DNA from 4 places in the Dermacoccus sp. SAI-028 genome. Region 1 is predicted to be linked to each of the others. Evidence: riboswitches for the same ligand, from Rfam matches in the RefSeq annotation. Region 1 holds a riboswitch; each other region holds the start of a gene.

What was found. A riboswitch is a leader RNA that binds a small molecule or an ion and turns the genes downstream of it on or off. The one in region 1 is predicted to bind S-adenosylmethionine.
Region 2: it holds a riboswitch for S-adenosylmethionine, as region 1 does, so the genes downstream of both, EDC82_RS05325 (aminotransferase class V-fold PLP-dependent enzyme) here and EDC82_RS10770 (MetQ/NlpA family ABC transporter substrate-binding protein) in region 1, are expected to answer to the same signal.
Region 3: it holds a riboswitch for S-adenosylmethionine, as region 1 does, so the genes downstream of both, EDC82_RS01465 (TauD/TfdA family dioxygenase) here and EDC82_RS10770 (MetQ/NlpA family ABC transporter substrate-binding protein) in region 1, are expected to answer to the same signal.
Region 4: it holds a riboswitch for S-adenosylmethionine, as region 1 does, so the genes downstream of both, EDC82_RS05530 (homoserine O-acetyltransferase) here and EDC82_RS10770 (MetQ/NlpA family ABC transporter substrate-binding protein) in region 1, are expected to answer to the same signal.

Annotation. Positions count from the first base shown of each region.
Region 1 covers NZ_SMFS01000001.1:2,363,114-2,368,903, reverse strand. The annotation lists gene EDC82_RS10785 (alpha/beta fold hydrolase) at 1-317, shown strand, start outside; gene EDC82_RS10780 (methionine ABC transporter permease) at 422-1,090, opposite strand; gene EDC82_RS10775 (methionine ABC transporter ATP-binding protein) at 1,087-2,160, opposite strand; gene EDC82_RS10770 (MetQ/NlpA family ABC transporter substrate-binding protein) at 2,157-3,164, opposite strand; SAM riboswitch class IV at 3,342-3,453, opposite strand; gene EDC82_RS10765 (neutral/alkaline non-lysosomal ceramidase C-terminal domain-containing protein) at 3,666-4,049, shown strand; gene msrA (peptide-methionine (S)-S-oxide reductase MsrA) at 4,117-4,764, opposite strand; gene EDC82_RS10755 (GNAT family N-acetyltransferase) at 4,918-5,790, shown strand, end outside.
Region 2 covers NZ_SMFS01000001.1:1,138,236-1,144,025, forward strand. The annotation lists gene EDC82_RS05325 (aminotransferase class V-fold PLP-dependent enzyme) at 108-1,673, opposite strand; SAM riboswitch class IV at 1,717-1,831, opposite strand; gene EDC82_RS05335 (DNA translocase FtsK) at 2,410-5,370, shown strand; gene EDC82_RS05340 (MauE/DoxX family redox-associated membrane protein) at 5,637-5,790, opposite strand, start outside.
Region 3 covers NZ_SMFS01000001.1:300,250-306,039, reverse strand. The annotation lists gene EDC82_RS01475 (carbon starvation CstA family protein) at 1-1,568, opposite strand, end outside; gene EDC82_RS01470 (GNAT family N-acetyltransferase) at 1,879-2,451, opposite strand; gene EDC82_RS01465 (TauD/TfdA family dioxygenase) at 2,657-3,634, opposite strand; SAM riboswitch class IV at 3,645-3,772, opposite strand; gene EDC82_RS01460 (hypothetical protein) at 3,935-4,231, shown strand; gene EDC82_RS01455 (cyclopropane-fatty-acyl-phospholipid synthase family protein) at 4,292-5,596, opposite strand; gene EDC82_RS01450 (FAD-binding oxidoreductase) at 5,593-5,790, opposite strand, start outside.
Region 4 covers NZ_SMFS01000001.1:1,198,746-1,204,535, forward strand. The annotation lists gene EDC82_RS05515 (PAC2 family protein) at 1-62, shown strand, start outside; gene EDC82_RS05520 (EcsC family protein) at 190-876, shown strand; gene EDC82_RS05525 (hypothetical protein) at 1,148-2,086, shown strand; SAM riboswitch class IV at 2,176-2,284, shown strand; gene EDC82_RS05530 (homoserine O-acetyltransferase) at 2,319-3,491, shown strand; gene EDC82_RS05535 (universal stress protein) at 3,561-3,923, shown strand; gene EDC82_RS05540 (RNA polymerase sigma factor) at 4,218-5,790, shown strand, end outside.

The DNA of each region.
Region 1 (5,790 bases):
AGCGCTTCCCGAAGAGCGCTCTCATCGAGGGCGTCGGTGGAACGACGCACTCCGGTTCGCTCAATGGCATCGCCTGCACGGACGACAAGATCTCCGCCTACCTCCTCACCGGCGCGATGCCCGCGCGGACGGGTGGACCGGGCCACGCCGACGTCGAGTGCGACCCCGTGCCCCAGCCGGAGCCCGGCCCCGCCAACGAGGTGACGGACAGCGCGTCCAGCACGAAGAAGAAGCACCACCACGTCCAGCAGCGTGAGGGCATGCAGGCCGACCTGCGCTCGAGCCTGCAGAAGGTCGCCACCGTCGGCGCTCGCTGACGCACGGCTGGTCTGACGCGTCCTGACGGCGAAGGGCCGCGATCATCCTCTCCGGATGGTCACGGCCCTTCGTCATGCTCGCGCCGAGCGGCGCGAAGGGTGTGTCAGTGACGCAGCGCCTTGCGGGCCAGAGCGTTGCCGATGAACTGGGCGATCTGAACGAAGACGATGATGACGACGACGGCGGCCCACGTCACGGCCCAGTCGTAGCGGCGGTAACCGTAGGACAGGGCGAAGTCACCGATGCCGCCGCCGCCCATGGCGCCGACGACGGCCGTCATGTCGATGACCGCGACGAGCGCGAACGTGTAGCCGAGGATCAGCGGCGCCAGCGCCTCGGGGATGAGCACGGTGCGAATGATGCGCCACGGACTCGCCCCCATCGCCTGCGCCGCCTCGATGACGCCGGGGTCGACGCTCACGAGGTTCTGCTCGACGATGCGGCTGATGCCGAAGGTCGAGGCGATCGTCAGCGGGAAGATCATCGACTTCGCACCGATCGTCGAGCCCGTGACGGCGAGCGTCAACGGCCCGAGAGCGGCGGCGAAGATGATGAACGGGATCGGTCGGATGATGTTGACGAGGACGTTGAGCACCGTGTGCAGAACTCGGTTCTCGAGGATGCCGCCGCGTCGTGTGGTGTTGAGCAGCACGCCGAGGGCGAGGCCGAGCAGGCCGCCCATGATGATCGTCGCGCCGACCATGAGCAGCGTCTCGCCCACCGCGGTGACGATCGTGGGGCGCAGCGCCTCCCAATCGGTTGCGGGCATCATGCGGCGACCTCCTCGACGTCGGCGGCGAGACGCAGTTCGTCGAGCACGGTGGTGACGGCGCCGTCGTCGCCGCGCAGGGCGAGCGTCAACGTCGTCAGGGTGTCGTCCTTGAGCGGTGTGAGGCCGCCGTGCACGATCTCCGGTTCGACGCCGTGTGCGGACATGCGGGCCAGGACACGGCCGAACTCGCGCGGGTCGTGAACCGTCAGCGTCGCGAGGTGCCCGTCGTGGGCAGCGCGCAGCCGGGCGCTCTCGCGTGCGTCGGGCACGTTCCGCAGGGTGGCGTCGACGAGGCGGCGCGTCGCGTCCGCCTTCGGCGCGCCGAGGACGTCGACGGTGCGCCCGGACTCGACGATGCGGCCGGCCTCGAGGACGACGACGTCGTCGGCGAGTTCGCGCACGACGTCCATCTCGTGGGTGATGACGACGATCGTCACGCCGAGCTCGTCGTTGACGCGGCGCAGCAGCGCGAGGACGTCCTTCGTCGTGTCGGGGTCGAGCGCGGACGTGGACTCGTCGGCGAGCAGGATCTCCGGGTTCGTCGCGAGCGCACGGGCGATGCCGACGCGCTGCTTCTGCCCGCCGGAGAGCTCGTCGGGGTAGGCCCACGCCTTCTCGGTGAGCCCGACGAAGCTGAGCAGCTCGGTGATGCGCGCCTCCTGGCGCGCCTTGTCCCAGTCGGCGACCTCGAGGGGGTAGGCGACGTTGGCGTACACCGTGCGCGAGCGGATGAGGTTGAACTGCTGGAACACCATGCCGATGCGACCGCGCAGCTCGCGCACCTGCTTCGCGGACAGCGACGCGAGGTCGACGCCGTCGATCTCGACGTGGCCGCGCGTCGGCGTCTCCAGGCCGTTGATGAGACGTACGAGGGTGCTCTTACCTGCGCCGGAGAAACCGATGACGGCGACGATGCGTCCGCGCTCCACCTGCGTCGTGATGCCGTCGAGAGCCGTCACCCGGCTCTTGCCGCGGGTGAACGTCTTGCCGACGTCGTGGAAGGCGACGGCGGGCGGGGTGGCACTCGCCGGCGCGGCGGCCTTCGTCAGTGTGGGGGAGGGGCCCGTCACTTCGATCCCTTCGCCTTGATCTGGGCCTCGAGGTTCGCGAGGATGCCCTGCACCTCGGAGGCGGAGTTGTTCACGAGGACGCTCGTGCCCTTCGTGCGCTCCTCGATGAGCTTCTCGACGCTCGGGTCGTGGTAGGCCTTGACGAACTTGGCGTAGTCGGCGTTGTCCTTGTCCGCGGCGCGCGCGACGACGACGTTGATGTACGGCTTCGACGAGGCCGCATGCGGGTCGTCCTTGAACAGGGCCTTGCTCGGGTCGAGCTTCGCGTCCGCGGCGAAGTTGTTGTTGACGATCGCGCCGTCGACGGACGGCAGCGCGGCCGCGGTCTGCTCGGCGTTGACCGCTGTGACGGTGACCTTCGAGGCGCCGGCGTCGATGTCGGCCGGGGTCGACAGCGAGGTGCCACCACCCTTGAGCTTCAGCAGTCCGGCGCTCTGCAGCAGCAGCAAGGCGCGCGCCTGGTTCGTCGGATCGTTGGGGATGGCGATCTTGCCGCCCTGGGGGAACTGGCCGACGCTCGTGTGCTTCTTCGAGTACAGCGCCAGCGGGACGATGTACGTCGCCCCGATGGGCGTGAGGTTCTGCTTCGCCTTGGTGTTGTAGTCGGCGAGGAATTGCAGGTGCTGGAACTGGTTGAGGTCGACCTGGCCCTCGGAGAGCGCGGGGTTGGCCTGGGTGTAATCAGAGAAGTTGACCGGTTCGATGTCGAGACCGTACTTGTCCTTGCCCACCTTGACGAGCTGGTTCCAGTACGGGTCCGACGCCTCCGTCGTGCCCACCTTGAGGTGGGTCAGCTTGTCGTCACTGCTCCCGCCGAGCACCTTGGCCCCGATGCCGGCGGCCAGCGCGACGACGAGGACGCCTGCGCCGATCGCAACGTACTTGCCGGTGTCGTTCTTCGGTTTCGGGGGCAGGGCGGTCGCGCCGTTCTCGGCGCTCGTGGCGTCATGCGTGGACGAGGTGGGCGTCGAGGTCTCGTCGGCGGGGGTGTGCTTGTCGGTCATGATCTCTCCTGGTGAGGCGGCAAGGATGCGAATGCGCGGGGCTGGCGCGGGTGCGCGGAGTCAGCGTGAAGGCGGGGCGCCGGGGTGGGGCGCGGTGCGCGGTGTCGTGCGGGGCATGCCTTTCGGGGCCTGGGCAGCGCAACGGAAGGCTCACGAGGATGCCGTCACGTTGGGTGCCGAGCGTGCTTGCCGCGTGGTCGACGCGGCCGGGTCATCACCTGGAGCACCCCGCCACGCGTGTGAGGGTTGCCGTCCGACCAGCCAGGGCTTTGCATCGGATCTCTTGACCAGCAGCGAGATTAGAGCCGCGCACGACAAAGCGTCAAGTTGTGGCACTGGAGATGAGACGTGGGCGAAGATTGTGACGTGCGACACGCGGCGTGGCTGATGCGGCGTCTTTCGCCGTCGAGGCTCGGGTGAGTGATTTCTTCACACAGCTTGGACGATCGTCTAGGTGGGTGATGAGTGTGACGTCGGCCACGCGCCGAGGGCCCCGGCGTCGTGTTCGACGACGCCCCACCCGGGCAGCACTTCGGTGACGTCCTGACTCAGCCGGACGCCACACGCTCGGCTGGTTCGAGCGTGCGGGCGGTCTTCCGCGGCGGCCACCCGAAGAATGACTTCCGCACGATGGGCACGTTCGTCAAGGTGCAGCGTCAGGTCGGCTCGTCGTGGGTCGACGTCCTCGACGACCACGACTGGGACACCTCGTACGTCTGGTCGCGCGAGGGCGTCTCGTACTCGCGATGCACCATGGAGCGGCGCATACGTCGCGGCACGCCCGCGAGCACGTATCGCCTCGTGCAGCAGGGCAGCTGGAAGAACGGCTGGAACGGCAAGGTCAGTGCCCATACCGGAACGAGCCGGGCCTTCCAGGTGCGCTGAGACGGCCGGTGCGCCGCGGTGGCCGGTTGATCGGCCGCCGGCTCAGCGGCCGCCGTGCATGTCGTCGTCAGCGTGGCGGGAGGACATCCGTCTGCGCGGGCAGGTCGGCGACGCCGACGGGGCACGTGACGCCCTTGAAGCCGTGGTTGCAGTAGCCGCCGGGGTGCTTGGACAGGTACTGCTGGTGGTACAGCTCCGCCGGCCAGAAGGGGCCCGCCTCGTCGGCCGGGCGCATCTCGGTCGTGATGGCGCCGCGGCCCGCGTCGTCGAGTGCCTCCTGGAAGAGCGCGGACGTCTCGCGGGCAGCGCGCTCCTGCTGCGGCGTCGTCCAGTAGATCGCCGAGCGGTATTGCGTGCCGACGTCGTTGCCCTGCCGGTTCGCGGTCGTCGGGTCGTGGTTCTCCCAGAACGCCTTGAGAAGCTCGCGTTCGGACACGCGCGACGGGTCGTAGGCCACCATGACCGTCTCGGTGTGGCCCGTGCCGCCGCCACAGACATCTTCGTACGTCGGCTCGGTGGCGTGGCCGCCCATGTACCCGACGGCCGTGGTGACGACGCCCGGAATCTTCCAGAAGATGCGTTCGGCGCCCCAGAAGCAGCCCATCGCGACGTACAGGGTCGCCGAGCCGTCGGGCAGTTCGGAGAACATCGGCACGTCGAGGACGTCGTGCAGGTCGCTCGCCTCGGGCGTTCGGGTGTGCTTTCGAGTGAACATGAGGTGCCTTTCCTCGGGTTCCGAGACAACACCGCCGGCGGTCGAGGCATTCCGGCCCGACCCTCCGCCGGCATGAACGGGTTGTCGCACGATCCAGGCGGACGCGCCGAAAAACCGGTTGCGTACGCAGCTGGTGCTGAGTGCAATGTCGCCATGCGCATTCGTCAGATCGGCCCGTCCGACCCGCTGTTCGACGCCTGGGCGCAGGTGTTCATGACGGTGGGCCACGAGCAGTGGGGCAAGCACACGATCGCCTACCCCGCCGACGAGCTGCGCGCCATGTGGGGCAAGGAATCCGAGACGCGTCATGCGTTCGTCGCCGTCGAGGGGGAAGCCTCGTGCGACGACGACGCCGTTGGGGGAGCAGCCGACATACAGGATGATGGCGTGGACACAGCAGCTGGCGTCGTCGGTGCCGCCGAGCTCGTCCTGCCGCGCCGCGACAACACCCACCTCGCGTTTCTCCACCTCGACGTGCCGGCTCCCGCGCGACGACGGGGTGTCGGCTCGGCGCTGCTCTCAGCCGCGGAGGAGATCATGCAGGACGAGGGACGTACGACGGTCCTCGTCGAGACGCAGACGCCCGTCGGCCAGCCTGACGCCGCAGGCGCCTTCCTCGCTGCCCGCGGGTTCGCCCAGGCCCAGACGTGCGTGCGCAACGCTCAGCGTCTGCCGGTCAGCGACGCCGTCGCCGCACAGATGCGTGCCGCCCTCGCGTTCGACGACGAGTATGTCGTCGAGACGGCCGTCGACGACCTCCCGTCGCAGTGGCTCGAGGAGCGGGCCCGTCTCGGAGCGATGATGTCGACCGACACCCCGCTCGGTGACGTTGCGATCGAACCGGAGACGTGGGATGCCGCGCGGGTGCGCGAGCTGTTCGACACCGCACGCGCTCAGGGCCGACGCGTCGTCGAGGCCGTGGCGTGGCACCGACCGACCGGGCAGATGGCCGCGTTCACGCACGTCAGCGTTCCCGCGGAGACGCCTTGGATCGCCTACCAGGACGACACCCTCGTCGAGGCCGCG
Region 2 (5,790 bases), 1.2 Mb from region 1:
ATGAGCGCGCGAGCGGGCCCTTCGACAGGAGCCACCGCGTCGGCATCCCGTATCTGACGAAATGCGGCGGTGAGCCCCTCGCTGGGGCCCACCGCCGCTCGTTCTCCTCACCAGGGGCGGGGCTCTGAGAGGTCTCGTCGGTCGGTGACGGGGCTCCACCCGAGGCCCGGGGTGTGGGTGTAGTCGAAGGTGGGCCCATGGGTGACGAGAGCACGCACGGCGTCGACGAGGCGTCGTGCGTGCTCTGTCGTCGTGGCGAGACCGATCGAGGCGCGCACTGCCGTCGCGCCCTCGCCGAGGCGCGCGTCGCAGAGCAGGTGAGCGCAGAATCGCCCGTCGCGCACAGCGATGCCGTGCTCGTCTGCGAGCACCTGAGCGACGAGCGTCGGGTCGTATCCGGCGACGGTGAACGTCGTGACGCCGACGTTGTCGCTCGCATTCCGCCTTGGCGCGCCATCGTCGAGGTGAGCGTCCGCGGCATTCTGCTCGTCGAAGAGTTCGACGATCCTCACGCCGTCGATCGAGTTGAGACCGTCGCGGACGATGGCGTGGATCTTCTCCTCGCGCGCCTCGGCTTCGCCGCGCTGCGCGGACAGCGTCGAGGCTGCGGCCGCGAGCGCGATGGCCCCGACCGCGTTCGGGGTGCCGCCCTCGTGGCGTGCGGGCGCGGGCGCCCAGGCGACGTCGCCGGCGCCTGACGCATCTTCGCTGACGCGGTGGCTCGCGCCGCCGGCGCGGAAGTACGGAGGGGCGGTGTCGAGCCAGTCGCGGCGCCCGACGAGGGCTCCTGAACCGTACGGCGCGTAGGCCTTGTGGCCGGACAGAGCGACGTAGTCGATGCCCCAGGCGTCGATGTCGACGCGGCGGTGCGGGGCGAGCTGCGCGGCGTCGAGAGCCGTCCGCGCCTCATGCCGGCGGGCGACGGCGGCGAGGCGCTCGATGGGCCACACCTCGCCCGTCACGTTGCAGGCGCCGGTGATGAGGACCAACACGGGAGCATCGTTGTGGGCGCGGAATTCCGCCAGAGCGACGTCGAGGTAGCCCTCAGCCTCGGCGTGAGAGTGAGGGATCGGCAGCCGCGTCGTCCGCTCGTCCGCCCACGGCAGCAGCGCCGCGTGGTGCATCGAGCGGAACACGAAGACCTGCGTCTGTTGCGGCAGACAGTGAGCCAACAGGTTGAGCGCGTCCGAGGTGTTGCGCGTGAAGACGGTGACGTCGTCCTCGCGCGCGCCGACGAACGCGGCGACCTCCTGCCGAGCCTCCTCGTACCACCGGGTCGTCAGCTGCGACGCCCGTCCCGCACCGCGATGCACCGAACCGTACGTGCGCAGGGTCGTGTCGACGGCCCGCGCGGCGGCCTGCAGCGCGGGAGCCGTCGCGCCGTGGTCGAAGTTCGCGTGCTCGACGACGCGCCCGTCGAGCGTCGCGACGCCGAGATCGGCGCCGATCGTGGCCAGGGCGGCATTGGCCTGCTGCGGCGCGTCCGCGCGATGATGGGTAGCCGTGGGCGTCTCGCGACGGGACCCGCCGGGGTGCGCGGGCTGGGTGTGGTGACGCTCGGGGTCCGCGACGGGAGTCCCGGGGGTTACGGCGTGAGCGGGGCGGGTCGTGTGGCTCGCAGCGTGGCGGCGCGCGTCGGAGTCAAGGATCGAGAGAATGGCAGAACGGGGCATCGAGGCTCCTCGAATCAGGGGCCTCGCCGTCGCCAGATGGCTCGGCCCGCGCTTGCCGACACCGGTGCTGGTGGCGGCCAGGTCGTCACCCGGAGCACCCCACCGCGGTGGAGGGTTGCCGTCCAGCAAGCCGGGGCTGTGCGCTGGAACTCATGACCTACGTGAACGCTCGCACCCGGCCCTCCGCCGCGTCCACCGACGTGCGGCCAGAGGTTCGCATCGTGAGATCACCTGTGGGATCGCGGATGGCGAGCGCCGCGCGCAAGAGTCGGCGTCTCGCGGTGGGGATGCCCGTGGTCCCCCGGGCAGCTGGCGGCGCCTCCGACAAGGGTCAGGGCGCTGTCGGATGCGAGCGCGTCAACGCGCCAGCGCATCGGGACGCGGATTCGAAGGTGTCGAGCCGACCCGCCGTCACCATTGGACCCGTGTCACGGCGTGGGTCCGCGAAAACGGCCGGAACCCCCACTAGCCTTGCGGGGTGGCGACCCGAAACAGACCAGCGAACGACAGCGTCCTCGTCGCGAAGAAGGCCTCTTCGCAGCCGCGCGCCAAGAGCTCGCGCCCGGCCGGCGCATCTGCGGCCTCGACGACGCGCGCCCGCACGACCCCGCCGAAGTCGAGCGCACCACGTTCGGGCGGCACGACGAAGAATGCACCCGCGCGCAAGACCGGCTCGTCGCGAGGGGCTGCTGAAGCGCGTCCCTCCGCGTCCGGTCGCGCTGCTCGTGGCGCGTGGATGGGTGTTTCGCACGTCGCCGGCGGCACCGTCCGCCGCGTCGGCGCCGCCGCTTCTGACCTCGAACCCGAACACCGTCGCGACGGGCTCGGTTTCGCCCTCCTCGCCCTCGGCATCGTCGTCGCTGCGCGGGAGTGGTGGGGGCTGCCCGGCATGTTCGGGGACGTCGTCCACGCCGTCGCGGCCGGCACGTTCGGCGTCATCGCCTACGTTCTGCCCGTCGTCCTCATCGGCATGGCCATCCACATGTTCCGCCACCCGCGGGGGCACCAGCCGACCAACCGCATGACGATCGGACTGACGATCCTCGCGCTCGGCTCGACGGGGATCGCCCACCTCGTCGGCGGGCGTCCGTCGACAGGGGTTTCGACCGCGGTGCGCGGCGCAGGCGGCATCCTCGGCGTCATCACGGGAGGGCCGCTGTCTGCCGCGCTCACGGTGTGGGGCGCGGGCATCATCCTCGCGCTCGTGTCGTTCTTCGGTTTCCTCGTGCTGACGCGCACGCCCGTCAATCGCATCCCGCAGCGCATCCGCGAGGTCGAGGCGCAGATCTTCGGCCACCCCCTCGATGAACGCGACGACGAGGGCGAGCTGCTTCAGCGTGACGCCGTCGCCGACGACCTGCACGGCGCCGACATCGGTAACCGCGCGCGGGGCGGCTCGCGTCGCGGCGCGGGTGACGACGCCCGGCGCGGCGATGAGCCCTACGAGCAGGCCGCCGAGGTCGTCGGCAAGGGGCCGCGCGGCGCGGGCCGTGGCATATCACGCAACCCGCTCAACCGCCGTCGCGGTGAGCAGCAGATCTACGACATCGACACGATCGACGGCGCCCCGGCGGGCGTCGATCAGACGCGAGAGATGCCCGCCGGCGGCTCTGACGACGAGCGCGCCGGTGACGCGAGCGCCGCTGCGCTCGCGCGAGCCCGAGCATCGCGCTCCGGAGCGTCGCCGGCAGGGGAGGCGGCAGGTGGGGCAGCGCGCCGCTCCGCACCCATGGATTCCGTCGACGATGCCGTTGTCGACCAGGCCTCCGCACGTGCGGCGCAGGCGTCGCGCCCGGCGTCGGCACAGCGGCCGGGGGAGTCGCCGAAGGCCGCGGCGGCCCGTCAGGATGCCGGTGCCACGCGCGTCGAGCAGGCTGCGCCGGCCGCAGCCGTCCCTCAACGTCAGGTGGAAGCTCAGCCCACCGAACAGCTTCCACCTCGTGTCGAGCAGCTCGCAATGGGCGGCGACGTCACGTACACGCTGCCCGATTCGAACGTCCTCGAACAGGGGACCCCGCCCAAGGAGCGTTCCGCCGCGAACGACCGCGTCGTCGACGCGCTGACCGAGGTACTCGAGCAGTTCGGTATCGACGCCGTCGTCAGCGGGTTCACGCGCGGCCCGACGGTGACGCGCTACGAGGTCGAACTCGGCCCCGGCGTCAAGGTCGACCGTGTGACGGGGTTGAGCAAGAACATCTCGTACGCCGTCGCGAGCGCCGACGTGCGCATCCTGTCGCCGATCCCCGGCAAGAAGGCCATCGGTATCGAGATCCCGAACGCCGACAAGGAACTCGTCAGCCTCGGCGACGTGCTGCGCAGCCAGGCGGCGCGCAACAACACGCACCCGATGGTCATGGGTGTCGGCAAGGACGTCGAGGGCGGCTACGTCGTCGCGAACCTCGCGAAGATGCCGCACATGCTCGTCGCGGGTGCGACGGGCGCCGGTAAGTCGAGCTTCGTCAACTCGATGATCACGTCGTTGCTCATGCGGGCCACGCCCGAAGAGGTGCGCATGGTGCTCGTCGACCCCAAGCGCGTCGAACTGACGGCGTACGAGGGCATCCCGCACCTCATCACGCCGATCATCACGAACCCGAAGAAGGCCGCCGAGGCACTCGAGTGGGTCGTGCGCGAGATGGACGCACGCTATGACGACCTGGCCGCGTTCGGCTACAAGCACATCGACGAGTTCAACAAGGCGGTGCGCGCGGGCAAGGTGCAGCTGCCGCCCGACAGCAAGCGCAAGCTCGCGCCGTACCCCTACCTGCTCGTCGTCGTCGACGAGCTCGCCGACCTCATGCTCGTCGCGCCGCGCGACGTCGAGGCGTCGATCCAGCGCATCACGCAGCTCGCGCGTGCCGCGGGCATTCACCTCATCCTCGCGACGCAGCGCCCGTCCGTCGACGTCGTCACCGGCATCATCAAGGCCAACGTGCCGTCGCGCCTAGCGTTCGCGACGTCGTCGCTCGCCGACAGCCGCGTCGTGCTCGACCAGCCCGGTGCCGAGAAGCTGCTCGGTCAGGGTGACGCGCTGTTCCTGCCGATGGGTGCGAGCAAGCCGATGCGCGTGCAGGGCGCATGGGTCAACGAATCCGAGATCCACGCCGTCGTCGCGCACGTCAAGAGCCAGCTCGCGCCGAACTACCGCGAGGACGTCGCGCAGGTCGCGCCGAAGAAGGAGATCGACGACGACATCGGCGACGACCTCGACGTGCTGCTGCAGGCCGCCGAACTCGTTGTCACGACACAGTTCGGATCGACCTCGATGCTGCAGCGCAAGCTGCGCGTCGGATTCGCGAAGGCCGGGCGCCTCATGGACCTGCTCGAATCGCGCGCCATCGTCGGCCCGTCCGAGGGGTCGAAGGCGCGCGACGTGCTCGTCAAGCCCGACGACTTGCCGCAGACGCTCGCGTTGCTCAAGGGCGAGGACGTGCCCGATGCGTCGGGTGGCGACGGTTTCGCGGATGCTGACGAGGACGACGCCCTCGGCGGTAGGGGTTCGGGCGGCTCCGGGGGTTCCACGGGTGCACCCGGCTCGATGGGTGCGGGCGGTTCGATGGGAGCGGGGCCGATCGACCTCGTCGCGCAGTCGCAGGCCGACCTCGCCGAGCCGGGCGAGCAGTACTACGACGGGCACGACTCGTCCGATGACGACGGTTCTGAGGACGCCTGGAACCTCACGAGCAACGCCCGCTGACCCGCTCGTCCGCCCGCCGCTGACCCGCCCGCCGGCGGCTCGGGCGCGTCCTCATCTGCGATTCCCGTCCCCATCGGCGAATCACATCCACATGTGCGATTCCCGTCCACATTCGCGATTCTTGGTCACTTCCATGAAGGTGGCCAAGAATCGCCGTTGTGGACAGGAATCGCGAAGGTGGACGCCGTTCGCAGAAGAGGACGGGAATCGCGAACGTGGACGTAAATCGCCGATGGGGACGGCTGCGAGGGGACAGGACGGGTGCGTCAGGAGTGAGCCGGGCGGGCAGCGGCGACCTCGGTGAGGATGTCCTGCATCGTCGCCTCGATGGCATCGAATCCCGAGACGGGGCCGGCGATGAGTTCCTGCGTCGGGCCGACGGCGAACAGCGTCGGCGTGCCGACCCGCATCATCTGTGAG
Region 3 (5,790 bases), 2.1 Mb from region 1:
TCCGACAACATGAAACGTGCGACGCGCGTGCCGGCGTCGACCGTCGTCAGGATGAACAGCGCCTCGAACATGATCGCGAAGTGGTACCAGAACTGCTTCATCGAATCGCCTGGGATGACGCGGCTGAACACGTCCGACATGCCGAACGCGAACGTCGGGGCGCCACCGGTGCGCGACACGACCGAAGCCTCGCCGACGTCCTTCGCGGCCTGCGTGATCTCGGGCGCGGTGATCGGATTACCGCCCAAGCCTATCGAGTTCACCCACGCCGCGGCCTTCTCGGCCGTCCCACCCGTCACGCCGGCGGGGGCGTTGATGACGAAGTACAGGTGCTGGTCGATGATGGCCGCCGCGATGAGCGCCATGATGGCGACGAACGACTCGACGAGCATCGAGCCGTACCCGATGAGTCGCGCCTGGCTCTCCTTCTGGATGAGCTTCGGCGTCGTGCCCGACGAGATGAGCGCGTGGAAGCCGGACAACGCGCCGCACGCGATCGTGATGAACAGGAACGGGAACAGCGAACCCGCGAAGACGGGACCGTTGCCGTGCTTGCCGAACGACGTGATCGCGGGGATGTCGATCGCCGGACGCGCGATGATGATGCCGAGCGCGAGCAGGACGATCGTGCCGACCTTCATGAACGTCGACAGATAGTCACGCGGCGCGAGCAGCAGCCAGACCGGCAGGACGGCCGCGGCGAACCCGTAGACGATGAGGCACCAGGCGAGCGCCGTCGGAGACAGCGTGAACATGTCCTTGCCCCAGGCCGTCTCGGCGACCCAGCCGCCGGAGACGATCGCGAGCAGCAGGAGCACGACGCCGATGAGCGACACCTCGGTGACCGACCCCGGACGCAGGAAGCGCAGGTAGCAGCCCATGAACAGGGCGATCGGGATCGTCATCGCGATCGAGAACACACCCCACGGCGACTCGGCGAGCGCGTTGACGACGACGAGGCCGAGCACCGCGATGAGGATGACCATGATCGTCATGACGGCGAGCATCGCCGCCCAACCACCGACGGGGCCGAGCGTGTCGCGCGCCATCTGGCCGATGCTGCGGCCGCCACGGCGCGTCGAGATGGCGAGCACCATGTAGTCCTGCACGGCGCCCGCGAAGATGACGCCGAAGATGATCCACATCGTGCCCGGCAGGTACCCCATCTGCGCGGCGAGCACAGGGCCGACGAGCGGGCCGGCACCGGCGATGGCGGCGAAGTGGTGGCCGAACAGGACGCGACGGTCCGTCGGCATGTAGTCCTGGCCGTTCTCGAACTGCTCCGCCGGCGTCGCGATGTCGTCGCGAGGCTGCACGACCTTGTACGCGATGAGACGGCTGTAGAGCATGTAGCCGATGACATAGCTGCCGACGGCCGCGAACACGAACCAGATGGCGTTGACGTGCTCACCGCGGACGAAGGCGACCATCGTCCAGCCGATGGCGGCGACGATCGCCGCGACGGCGATCATGATCTTCTGCCGCCCGGTGATGGTGCGAGGGGGTTCGACCGCGACGGGGGGCAACCCCGGATCGCGGTCGAGGGTGTCGAGACGTGACGCCGCCACGGTGACCTCCTGGTAGTGCTGGTGGCCATGAGGGCCGATGTGAGTAAGGCCACAGTAGGGGTCTACCCATGGGTACGGCGTCTCGGCTCGCGGACCGAGCGATCACATCCTGGTCACGACGTCGGCTGAGGGTTTGGGGGCCTGAGTTCGGATGGGGACTGACCTCGGCCGGGCCGCCCCGCACCGTGCCCCTTCTGCGATTCCTGTCCCCGTCGGCGATTCTCGTCCACCTCTGCGAACGGCGGTCACATCGGCGATTCTCGTCCTCATCCGCGAGTTTCGGTCACATCCGCACCCGAGGCAGCCGGCGTCAGGCCGTCGGTCCCTGCGGAAACGGCGGCGAGCCGAACCAGTAGCGACGTGTCTCGCCCGGAAACGCGGGGTGGGAGCGGACGTCCTCGAACTGCCCGCCGCACTTCTCGATGACGGCGCGTGACGCCGGATTCTCGGTGCTGCAGCACACCAGCACCTGTTCGACGCCGAGCGCCCGCGCCTCGTCGAGACCGAGCATCAGCGCGCCCGCGGCGACACCCCGCCCACGAGCGCTGGGACGCACCGAGTAGCCGATGTGACCGATCGCCTCGTACAGCACCTCGGTGAGGGTGTGACGCAGGGCCAGAAAGCCGACGATGTCACCCTCCCCCGCCCGCGGGCCGTCGAGCACCCAGAAATAGCTGCAGTGCACGAATCCCTCAGGCGGCGCGACGGTCGTATCGCCCTGGCGCGCACGATCGGTGAGGTAGGCGTCGAACCCGGCGCGCGACGTGTCGACGACGTCGTCGCGACGATAGCCCGTGCCGTCTTTCGGCGTCGCGCCGAACTCGTCGAATGCGTCCTTCCAGTCGTCGTAGCGAGCGGCGTCGGGCCTGATGAGCTTCAGCATCCCGTCATTCCATCACCGTGCGACGCCCCCGGCGACCGATTTTCCCGACGGCCGGCTGGACGAATGTGCACAAGCAAATCGCCGATGGGGACCGGATTCGCCGAGGGGGACGGGATTCGCGAAGGGGGACGAAAATCGCAGAGGGGTACATGACGACGCGATGCGGGCCCCAGAGACCCGCACCGCGCCATGTCAGCTCACACCGTCAGGCAGCTGCGCCACCCGTCAGGCCATTGACGCCGACGGGCTTGTCGCCACCGACCGTCACGCGCCTCATGGCGCGCGGGCCAAGGTTGGCGTCGACGTAGTCGCGGTTCGCGTAGTGCGACGTCGCACGGTTGTCCCAGATGCCGACGTCGCCGGGCGCCCAACGGTGGCGGATGGTGTGTTCGGGCTGCGTCAGGTGCGCGTACAGCACGTCGAGGATCGCCCGCGACTCGGCCTGCGACACGCCGACGATGTGGGAGGTGAAACCGGGGTTGACGAACAACCCGCGACGGCCCGTCTCGGGGTGCACACGCACGACGGGGTGCTCGACGACGGGCAGCTCGGTGACGACCTCGCCGCTCCACTCCTGCCCACCGTTCTTGCGCAGGTACGCGCCCCATTCGCGGTTGCCGTCGTGGGCGGCGACGAGCTGGTCGACGAGGCCGCGGAACGGCTCCGACAGCGAGTCGTACGCCGCCTGCGCGTCGGCCCAGGAGGTGTCGCCGCCGTAATCCGGCAACGTCACGGCGCGCAGGACGCTGATGGCCGGCGGCTCCTTCATGAACGTGACATCCGTGTGCCACTCGTCGGAGAACGAGAACTCGGGGTCGGAGGAGTCGATCGAGTAGATCTCCTTGCGCTCGTGCGTGCCCGCGACGGGGTGGCCCGCCGTCAGCTCGCCGAGCAGGTTTCCGAGGCGCACCTGAGCGTCGTCGTCGAACGCGTCCTGACCCCGGAAGAAGAGCACCTTGTGCGCGAGCAGCGCGCGGCGCAGGTCGAACGCTATCGCGTCGTCGACCTGCGCGAGGTCGACGCCGTGGACGATTGCGCCGAACGCCGGGCCGAGGCGTTCGATGCGCAGCCCGGGCGTCGCGACGGTGCCGCCGTGGCGCGCCGCTGCGCTCGTCGGAACACCCGTCGGTGCGCCGCTCGCGGAGTCGACGTTCGTGTCGGGCGTGGTGTCGAGGAGTGTCATGGCAGACCCTTCGTTGCGCTTGCCGCCGCGTCGGTCGACGGGCGGCCGGGTCGTTACTCGGGGCACCCCGGCGCACGTGTGCGTTCGCATGGGGGTTGCCGCCCGGCCAGCCGAGACTTCGCGCCGGGGCTCGTGACCCGCACATAACGTAGCACTGGCCAAACATAAAGGTCGAGTTATGCATCAACGGCGGCCACACCGTGACATTCGTCAGGGGCCCGCCGCACCCGGGCGGCCATACTGAGAGCAGAACGCCCGTGGAGCACTCCCCCGTCGGTGAGCAGCGGTGATCGATGGTTCATGGTCGCCCTGACCGTGTTCGAGATCGGAGCGTCGATCGTCACGGTCGAGTTCGTGAAGTCGCATGGTGGCAGCGATTTCAGCGCGTACATGTGGTCGCTGCTCGCGCCGGCCGTCGGCGCTCTCGTCTACTGGGCGCGCACACGCCGCGCGTCAGGGGCCCGCGCCGCGATCCTCGCGTTCAACCTGCGCTCGGCGGCCGTCGTCATCGCGAACAGTTCGTTCCAGAACGCGTTCGCGTGGACGCAGATCATGACGGTGGCGGCGATGCTGGTCGGCATCACCCCACCGTCATGATTGCGCGTTGCCTGCGTCTGGACGGGCAACGGGCAGCCGCTCAGCACCGCCAGTGAGAGCTCAGGGTGCCCAGTGCGAGCCCAGCGGGTAGCCGCCGTTGTCGCCGTTGTCGGTCGTCTTCGTGGCGAGCACCTGGTGCAGGTGCAGCCAGCCCTCCTCGAACCCGAGGCGTGAACCGGCCATGTAGATGCCCCACACCTTCGCGGTCGGCAGGCCCGCCTCGGCGACGCAGAAATCCCAGTTCGCCTCGAGGTTGCGGCACCAGTCGCGCAGCGTCAGGGCGTACGACAGGCGCAGGTTCTCGTCGTGCTGAACCTCGAAACCGGCGTCGTGGCACTCACTGATGAGCCGCCCCGGCGAGGCGAGCTCGCCGTCGGGGAAGACATAGCGATCGGTGAACGGCTCCGGCTTGGCCGAAGCCGTGTCGTCGCGACGCGTGATGCAGTGGTTGAGCAGGCGGCCACCGTCGCGCAGCTTCGAGTGCAGGAACGAGAAGTAGTTGGCGTAGTTCTTCACGCCGATGTGCTCCGTGAGGCCGATCGAGCTGACGGCGTCGAAGCCCGTCTCGGTGACGTCGCGGTAGTCGCCGTAGCGGATCTCGACAAGGCTCTCGAGGCCCGCCTCACGCACGGCGCGCTGACCCCACTCGGCCTGCTCCTTGCTCAGGGTGACGCCTATGACGTGGACGCCGCGCTCGCGAGCGGCGTGCATCGCCATGCCGCCCCAGCCGCAGCCGACGTCGAGCAGCCGTTGGCCGGGCTGCAGGTCGAGCTTGTCGGCAACGAGGGCGAACTTGCGCTCCTGCGCGTCCTCGAGGGTGTCGTCCGGCGTGTCGAACACGGCGCACGTGTAGGCCATCGAGTCACCGAGCACCTTCTCGTAGAACGCGTTCGAGACGTCGTAGTGGTGCTTGATCGAGTCGGCGGCGCGGCTCACCGGGTTCACCTTGGCGAGGTGGCGCTTCCAGCGGGGCTCGTTCTCGACCTCGGGCAGCGGCGGGTGGACGAACGCCTTCGGCCCCAGCTGCTTGACGACGGGCGCGAGCGCCGACGCGACGCCCTTCGGCGTCAGCTGCTTCGTGCGCACGTCACGCTTGATGCGGCTGAACACCTCGTAGGGGTCACCAGGGTGGAAACCGGTGCCGGTCAGCGTGCCCGTCAGATAGGCGCGGGCGAGGCCGAGATCGCCAGGGGCGCTGAGGAGGTAGCGCAGCCCCTCCTCGCTCTCGACACGCACGGCGATGTCGCTGTCGCGCGGGCCGATGTCGGTGCCGTCGTACGCCGTGATGCGGAAGGGCAACGGCTCCTCCAACACGGCCTGGACGGCCTGGGCGACGAGGGGGTTGGCGGTCGTGGTCTGGCTCATGCGTGCGTCCTCATCTTGTCAGCGAACTCAGGAAGGCGGCCCTGCGGGTCGTACTTCGTCTTCATGCGGCGGTATTCGGCTGCGCCGTACAGCGCTTCGAACGTCTCGGCGTCGTAGTAGACGTCGGAATAGAGCGACTTGTGGCCGTGCATCGTCGGCAGCACGGCCTCGATGTCGCGGTTGACGTCGCCGTC
Region 4 (5,790 bases), 1.2 Mb from region 1:
CCGAGCTGGAGCAGTTCCTGCGCGCCGAGGGAGAGGATCCGGGCACCAAGGGCTCGTTGTGAGCCCGCGAGCGCTTCTCGCCGGCCGTCGGTCTGAGCCGACGGCCACGCGGGCTTCGCAACGCTCGCCTGGCTGCGGCCACCCCTGCGGTGGCTTGCCGGGCCCCCGCCAACTTGGGAGGATCACCTCATGTTCGGATTCGGTCAAGACAAGAAGGCTCCTGCAGCCCCCGAGAAACCGTCGGGCATGCTCGACTCGACGGCCAACACCCTGGCGCAGCACCTCATCTCGGTGGGCATCGGGGGCGTGGCGACGTTCAAGTCGGCCCGCGCCGTCGCCGACGAGGCGATGAAGAAGGCGGGCTCCAAGGAAGCGGCGATGGACGACGTCGTCGCATCACACACGAAGCTCGCGGGCGCGAACGGCTTCCTCACCAACCTCGGCGGTTTCGTCACGCTCCCCGTGGCACTGCCCGCGAACGTCATCGGTTTCTACACCGTCGCGACGCGCATGGTCGCGGCAATCGCCGCCATCAACGGTCACGACGTCGACGACCCAGCCGTGCGCTCGGCGATCCTGCTCGACCTCATCGGTGCGGACGCGACGCAGGTCCTCAAGGGCCTCGGCCCGATGACGGGTGGCGTCGCGACGAACGTCGCCACGCGCAAGCTGCCGCCGGCGGCGCTCGCCGTCGTGAACAAGTCCGTTGCGTTCCGTCTCGGCTCGCAGGTGGGGCGTCGCTTCCTCACGCGCATTCCGCGCCTCATCCCCGTGGCGGGCGGCTTCATCGGTGGCGGCCTCGATGTCGTCCTCATCCGCAAGATCGCCCAGTCGGCGCGTCGCGACTTCGTCGCGCAGATCCCGCCGTCAGCCTGACGTCGCCCTGATTCCACCCCGAACGCCACTCGTCTTCGGCGGGTGGCGTTCGGCGTGTCCGGGCCGGTTCGGCGATGTGTCGTCCGTGCGCATCAACGGGCTTCCGGGCGACGATCTGAGGGCCGCGAACCCCCGCCTGGCCTTGCTCGAACGGCCCACTCACCCACAGGTGTGACGGCTACGGCCCGTTTCGCGGCCCGCAGGATGCCTCGTCCACAGGTTTGTGGCTCGTGGTCAGCGCGCGGGTGGCGTCATGGGTTTCGCTGGGGGCATGAAGACAACAACACGACTCAAGGGCCTCAGCGCCCTGGTGGCAGCCCTTCCCGATCTCGTCGGCTCCGAGGGGGCGGGCGCCGTCATCGTCCTGTTCGAACGTGACGGTGCGCTCGCGGGGGTGCTCGGCTGGGCGGACGATGCGTGCGACGGGGAGACGGCGCACATGCTCGACGTCGTCGCTGAGCGGCGCGCGACGATGGGTGCGCAGGCCGCCATCGCCATCGCCTATCGCTGCGAGCCGGGCCGCGTCGACATCGCGGCCCTCGCGAAACGCATCGAGCGCCGCGTGCCGCTGCACCACGTCCTCGGTGCCAGCGACGAGCACTGGTGGGCCATCGAATGCGAGCTCGGCTGCTGTGACGGCGCGATCCACGAGATCCCGTCCCTGTCAGAGCAGACCCGCGAGCAGCTTCGCGACGTCCGCCGCGGCGGCGAGGCCATGGCCGCCACCGCGCGCCCCGTTCCCAGCGTCGTCGACGTCCGAGCCGCCTGGGCACGGTTGTGCGACGTCCCCGACACCGCGTCGGGCACCCGGCGACGCTCCCGCAGCGCCGACCTGCAGGTGCTCGCCGACGCTGTCGTCGACGGCCCGACGCGCGATGAGATCCTCCTGTGCGTCGCACCCGAACTGTTCCGTCTGCTGAGCCCGGGCACGCCGCTCGGCGAGCCTGGCCCGCTGATGACGAGCGCGTGCCTGCGAACTTGGCTGCCGCTCGTGCCGCGCCACGGCCGCGCCGCGTGGAAGGCCCTCGAGGCCGCCGCGACCTGGCGCGAAGGCGACCTGCGAGGAGCCGGTGCGTGCGCCGCGGCGTCGCTGCGCATCGGACGGACGTCATTGGGGCAACTGCTGCGCGACATCACAGGCACGGGGTTGTCGTACGAGCAGGCCGTCGGTGCGCTCCACACGAAGGCTCGGCAGAGTTCCGTCGCCTGACGAGCGTGCCGGTTGTGGGAGCGCGCCACATCGTGGACGTCGCCGCGCGGGCGATGGAAGCCGCGGGCAGGGCCGCCTACTGTGTCGCAGGTCAAGAGTTTCAGCGACACAAGCCCCGGCTTGCTGAGCGGCAACCCTCCCTCGCGGCGGGGTGCCCCGGGTGACGACAGGGCCGCCCGTGGGCGGCAAGCGCGAGAGGTGGGTTGCGACCCACCTCGGAATCGAGGACGTCATGGTTTCGCACCGTCGCCTCGCCGTGGCCGACTCCGCGGCGCCCCTCACCGACGACGGGTTCAACCCGCACGCACGTGCCGTCCACATCGGCACCCTGACGCTGGAGAACGGCGCCGCCCTGCCCGACGTCGTCATGACGTACGAGTGCTGGGGCGAGCTGAACGACGACGCGAGCAACGCCGTCCTCGTCGAGCACGCCCTGACCGGAGACTCGCACGTCGTCGGGCCGGTCGGCCCCGGGCAGCCGACGGCGGGGTGGTGGCCTGGTCTCATCGGCCCCGGCGCGCCCCTCGACACCGACGAGCTGTTCGTCGTGGCGATCAACGTGCTCGGCGGCTGTCGCGGCAGCACGGGCCCCATGTCGCTCGCACCAGACGGCCGGGTGTGGGGCGGGCGCTTCCCACACGTCAGCGTCAGGGATCAGGCGCGCGCCGAGGCGCGGGTCGCCGACGCTCTCGGCATCGCGCGCTTCCACACTGTCATCGGCGGCTCCTTCGGCGGGATGCGCGCCGCGGAGTGGGTGGCGACCTTCCCGCATCGGGTGCAGCGCGCCCTCGTCGTCGCGAGCTGCGCGGCGGCGGGCGCCGACCAGATCGCGTGGGGGCACACGCAGGTGCGGGCAATCGAAGCTGACCCGGATTTCCGGGGTGGCGGCTACCTCGAGCAGGGCGTCTTCCCGACGTCGGGGCTCGGGCTCGCCCGCCAGATCGCGCACACCTCCTACCGCAGCGCGCACGAGTTGCAGGAGCGGTTCGGGCGCGAGTCGCAGGGAGCGGACCGCACGCTCGACGGCGGCCTGTTCGCCGTCGAGAGCTATCTCGAGCACCACGCCGCGAAACTCGTTGCGCGGTTCGACGCCATGAGTTATGTGCGGCTCACGCAGGCGATGGCGACGCACGACGTCGGCCGCGGCCGCGGCGGCATCGAGCCTGCGCTTCGGGTGTTCGGGGGTGAGCTCGTCGTCGCCGCGGTCGACTCCGATCGGCTGTTCCCGGTCAGTGCCTCCGCCGACATCGTCCGGGCTCACGGGCGCGGACGGCTGCGTCTCATCCACTCGCCGCACGGTCACGACGGTTTCCTCATCGAGGCCGACCAGATCGCGGCGCTCGTGCGCGAGGTCATCGCTCGGCCGCTCACGGCCGAGGCGGGCCGCGTCCATCCCGTGGCGTGACGGCGGGCGCTCGCGGCACCTCGGGTAGCGTGTGAGCCGATCGCCACAGTCGCAGAACAGGGGTTGCGCATGTCCGTCGTCGTCAGTTTCGCTCCGGGCCCGGAGGGTGAGGCCGCGGTGGCCGAGGCCGTGCGTCAGTCGAGTGTGCTGGGGCGCCCGCTCGTACTCGTCTCGACCGTCCCGAGCGACGACGCGCGCGCTGCCGCGCAGGAGAGTGCGGACGCGGTCGGCGGCCGCGTCGTGCAGGTGGAGGAGGGCCAGGACGCGGTCGAGGTGATCCTCGACGAGGTGGCCGAACTCGACCCGGCGCTGCTCGTCATCGGGCTGCGTCGCCGCACGCCCGTCGGCAAGCTGATCCTCGGTTCGAGCGCTCAGCGACTGCTGCTCGACGCGCCGTGCCCCGTCCTCGCGGTCAAGCCCACAGCGCACTGATCTCGCGCTGCTCCCAACCCCGGCCTGACGCGCTTGCGTCAGGTCGGGAACACCCGCGCACGCAGGGGCGTTGAACCCCGTGATTCTGCGGTTCTCGACCCAGAGTTCTATAATGGTGAAAGAAGCGACGCGGGGGATCGAATCAGGCACCACGGTGCCAGGCGAGCTCAGGTGAGTCTCGAGCAACCGGCTCTCGTCGGATCCCGCCCCCGTGGTTCGTCTCTTCCCTCGTACGAAGCGCTCGGCGCGCGATTGCGCCTGCCCGATGCGTTGTGCACTCTCGGAAGGTAGTTGGTGACCTCAGTGTCCGAAACGGCTCAGACCCCCGCGCTTCCCGCGGACATCGACCATCCCGCGGTCATTGCTCTGTTCGAGCAGGGGCGCGCGAGCGGCACGGTCGACAGCGTGGTGCTGAAGACCGCCCTCGAAGAAGCGAAGATCTCCATGGCCAAGCAGAAGGCGGTGCTGAAGGCGCTGGGGGCCGAGGGCATCGAGATCGTGCTCGACGAGGTTCACGCGGCCCAGGCCGTCGCCACGACGACCGGGCGCAAGAGCGCGGCGAAGAAGTCGACTGCCAAGAAGACCGCGACGAAGACCGCTGCCGCGAAGAAGACCACCGCGGCCAAGACGACGACCGCGAAGAAGGCTGCCGTCAAGAAGACGGCGGCGAAGAAGGCCGTAGAGGCGGAGACCGACGTCGAGCTCGACGAGATCGTCACCGCCGACGAGGCGAGTGAGGCCCCCGCGAAGAAGGCGGCCGCCAAGAAGACCACCGCCAAGAAGGCGACGGCGAAGAAGGCCACCGCGGCCAAGTCGACGACCGCGAAGAAGACCACCGCCAAGAAGTCGGCCGCTGACGAGCCGGACGAGGTCGTCGCCGAGGACGTCGAGATCGACGACGTCGTCGTGACGGACGTCGAGGCAGGCGCCGAGGAGGTCGACGAGGCGAAGAAGCCCGCCGGCGAGGCCGAAGACGAGAAGGGCGGCTTCGTCCTGCGTCCGGGTGACGAGGATGACGCGCCGGCCCAGCAGGTCGTGACGGCGGGTGCGACGGCCGACCCGGTCAAGGACTACCTCAAGCAGATCGGCAAGGTCGCCCTGCTCAACGCCGAGCAGGAGGTCGAGCTCGCGAAGCGCATCGAGGCCGGCCTGTTCGCCGAGCAGAAGCTCGAGTCGGGCGTCAAGATGGACATGAAGCTCAAGCGCGAGCTGTGGTGGATCGCCTCGGACGGCAAGAACGCGAAGAACCACCTCCTCGAGGCCAACCTGCGTCTCGTCGTGTCGCTGGCCAAGCGTTACACGGGTCGCGGCATGCTCTTCCTCGACCTCATCCAGGAGGGCAACCTCGGCCTCATCCGCGCGGTCGAGAAGTTCGACTACACCAAGGGCTACAAGTTCTCGACGTACGCGACGTGGTGGATCCGTCAGGCCATCACGCGTGCCATGGCCGACCAGGCGCGCACCATCCGCATCCCGGTGCACATGGTCGAGGTCATCAACAAGCTGGCTCGCGTGCAGCGTCAGATGCTTCAGGACCTGGGCCGCGAGCCCACGCCGGAGGAGCTGGCCAAGGAGCTCGACATGACCCCCGAGAAGGTCATCGAGGTCCAGAAGTACGGCCGTGAGCCCATCTCGCTGCACACGCCCCTCGGTGAGGACGGCGACAGCGAGTTCGGTGACCTCATCGAGGATTCCGAGGCCGTCGTCCCGGCGGACGCCGTCAGCTTCACGCTGCTGCAGGAGCAGCTGCACTCGGTGCTCGACACGCTGTCCGAGCGCGAGGCGGGCGTCGTCTCGATGCGCTTCGGCCTCACCGACGGCCAGCCGAAGACGCTCGACGAGATCGGCAAGGTCTACGGCGTGACGC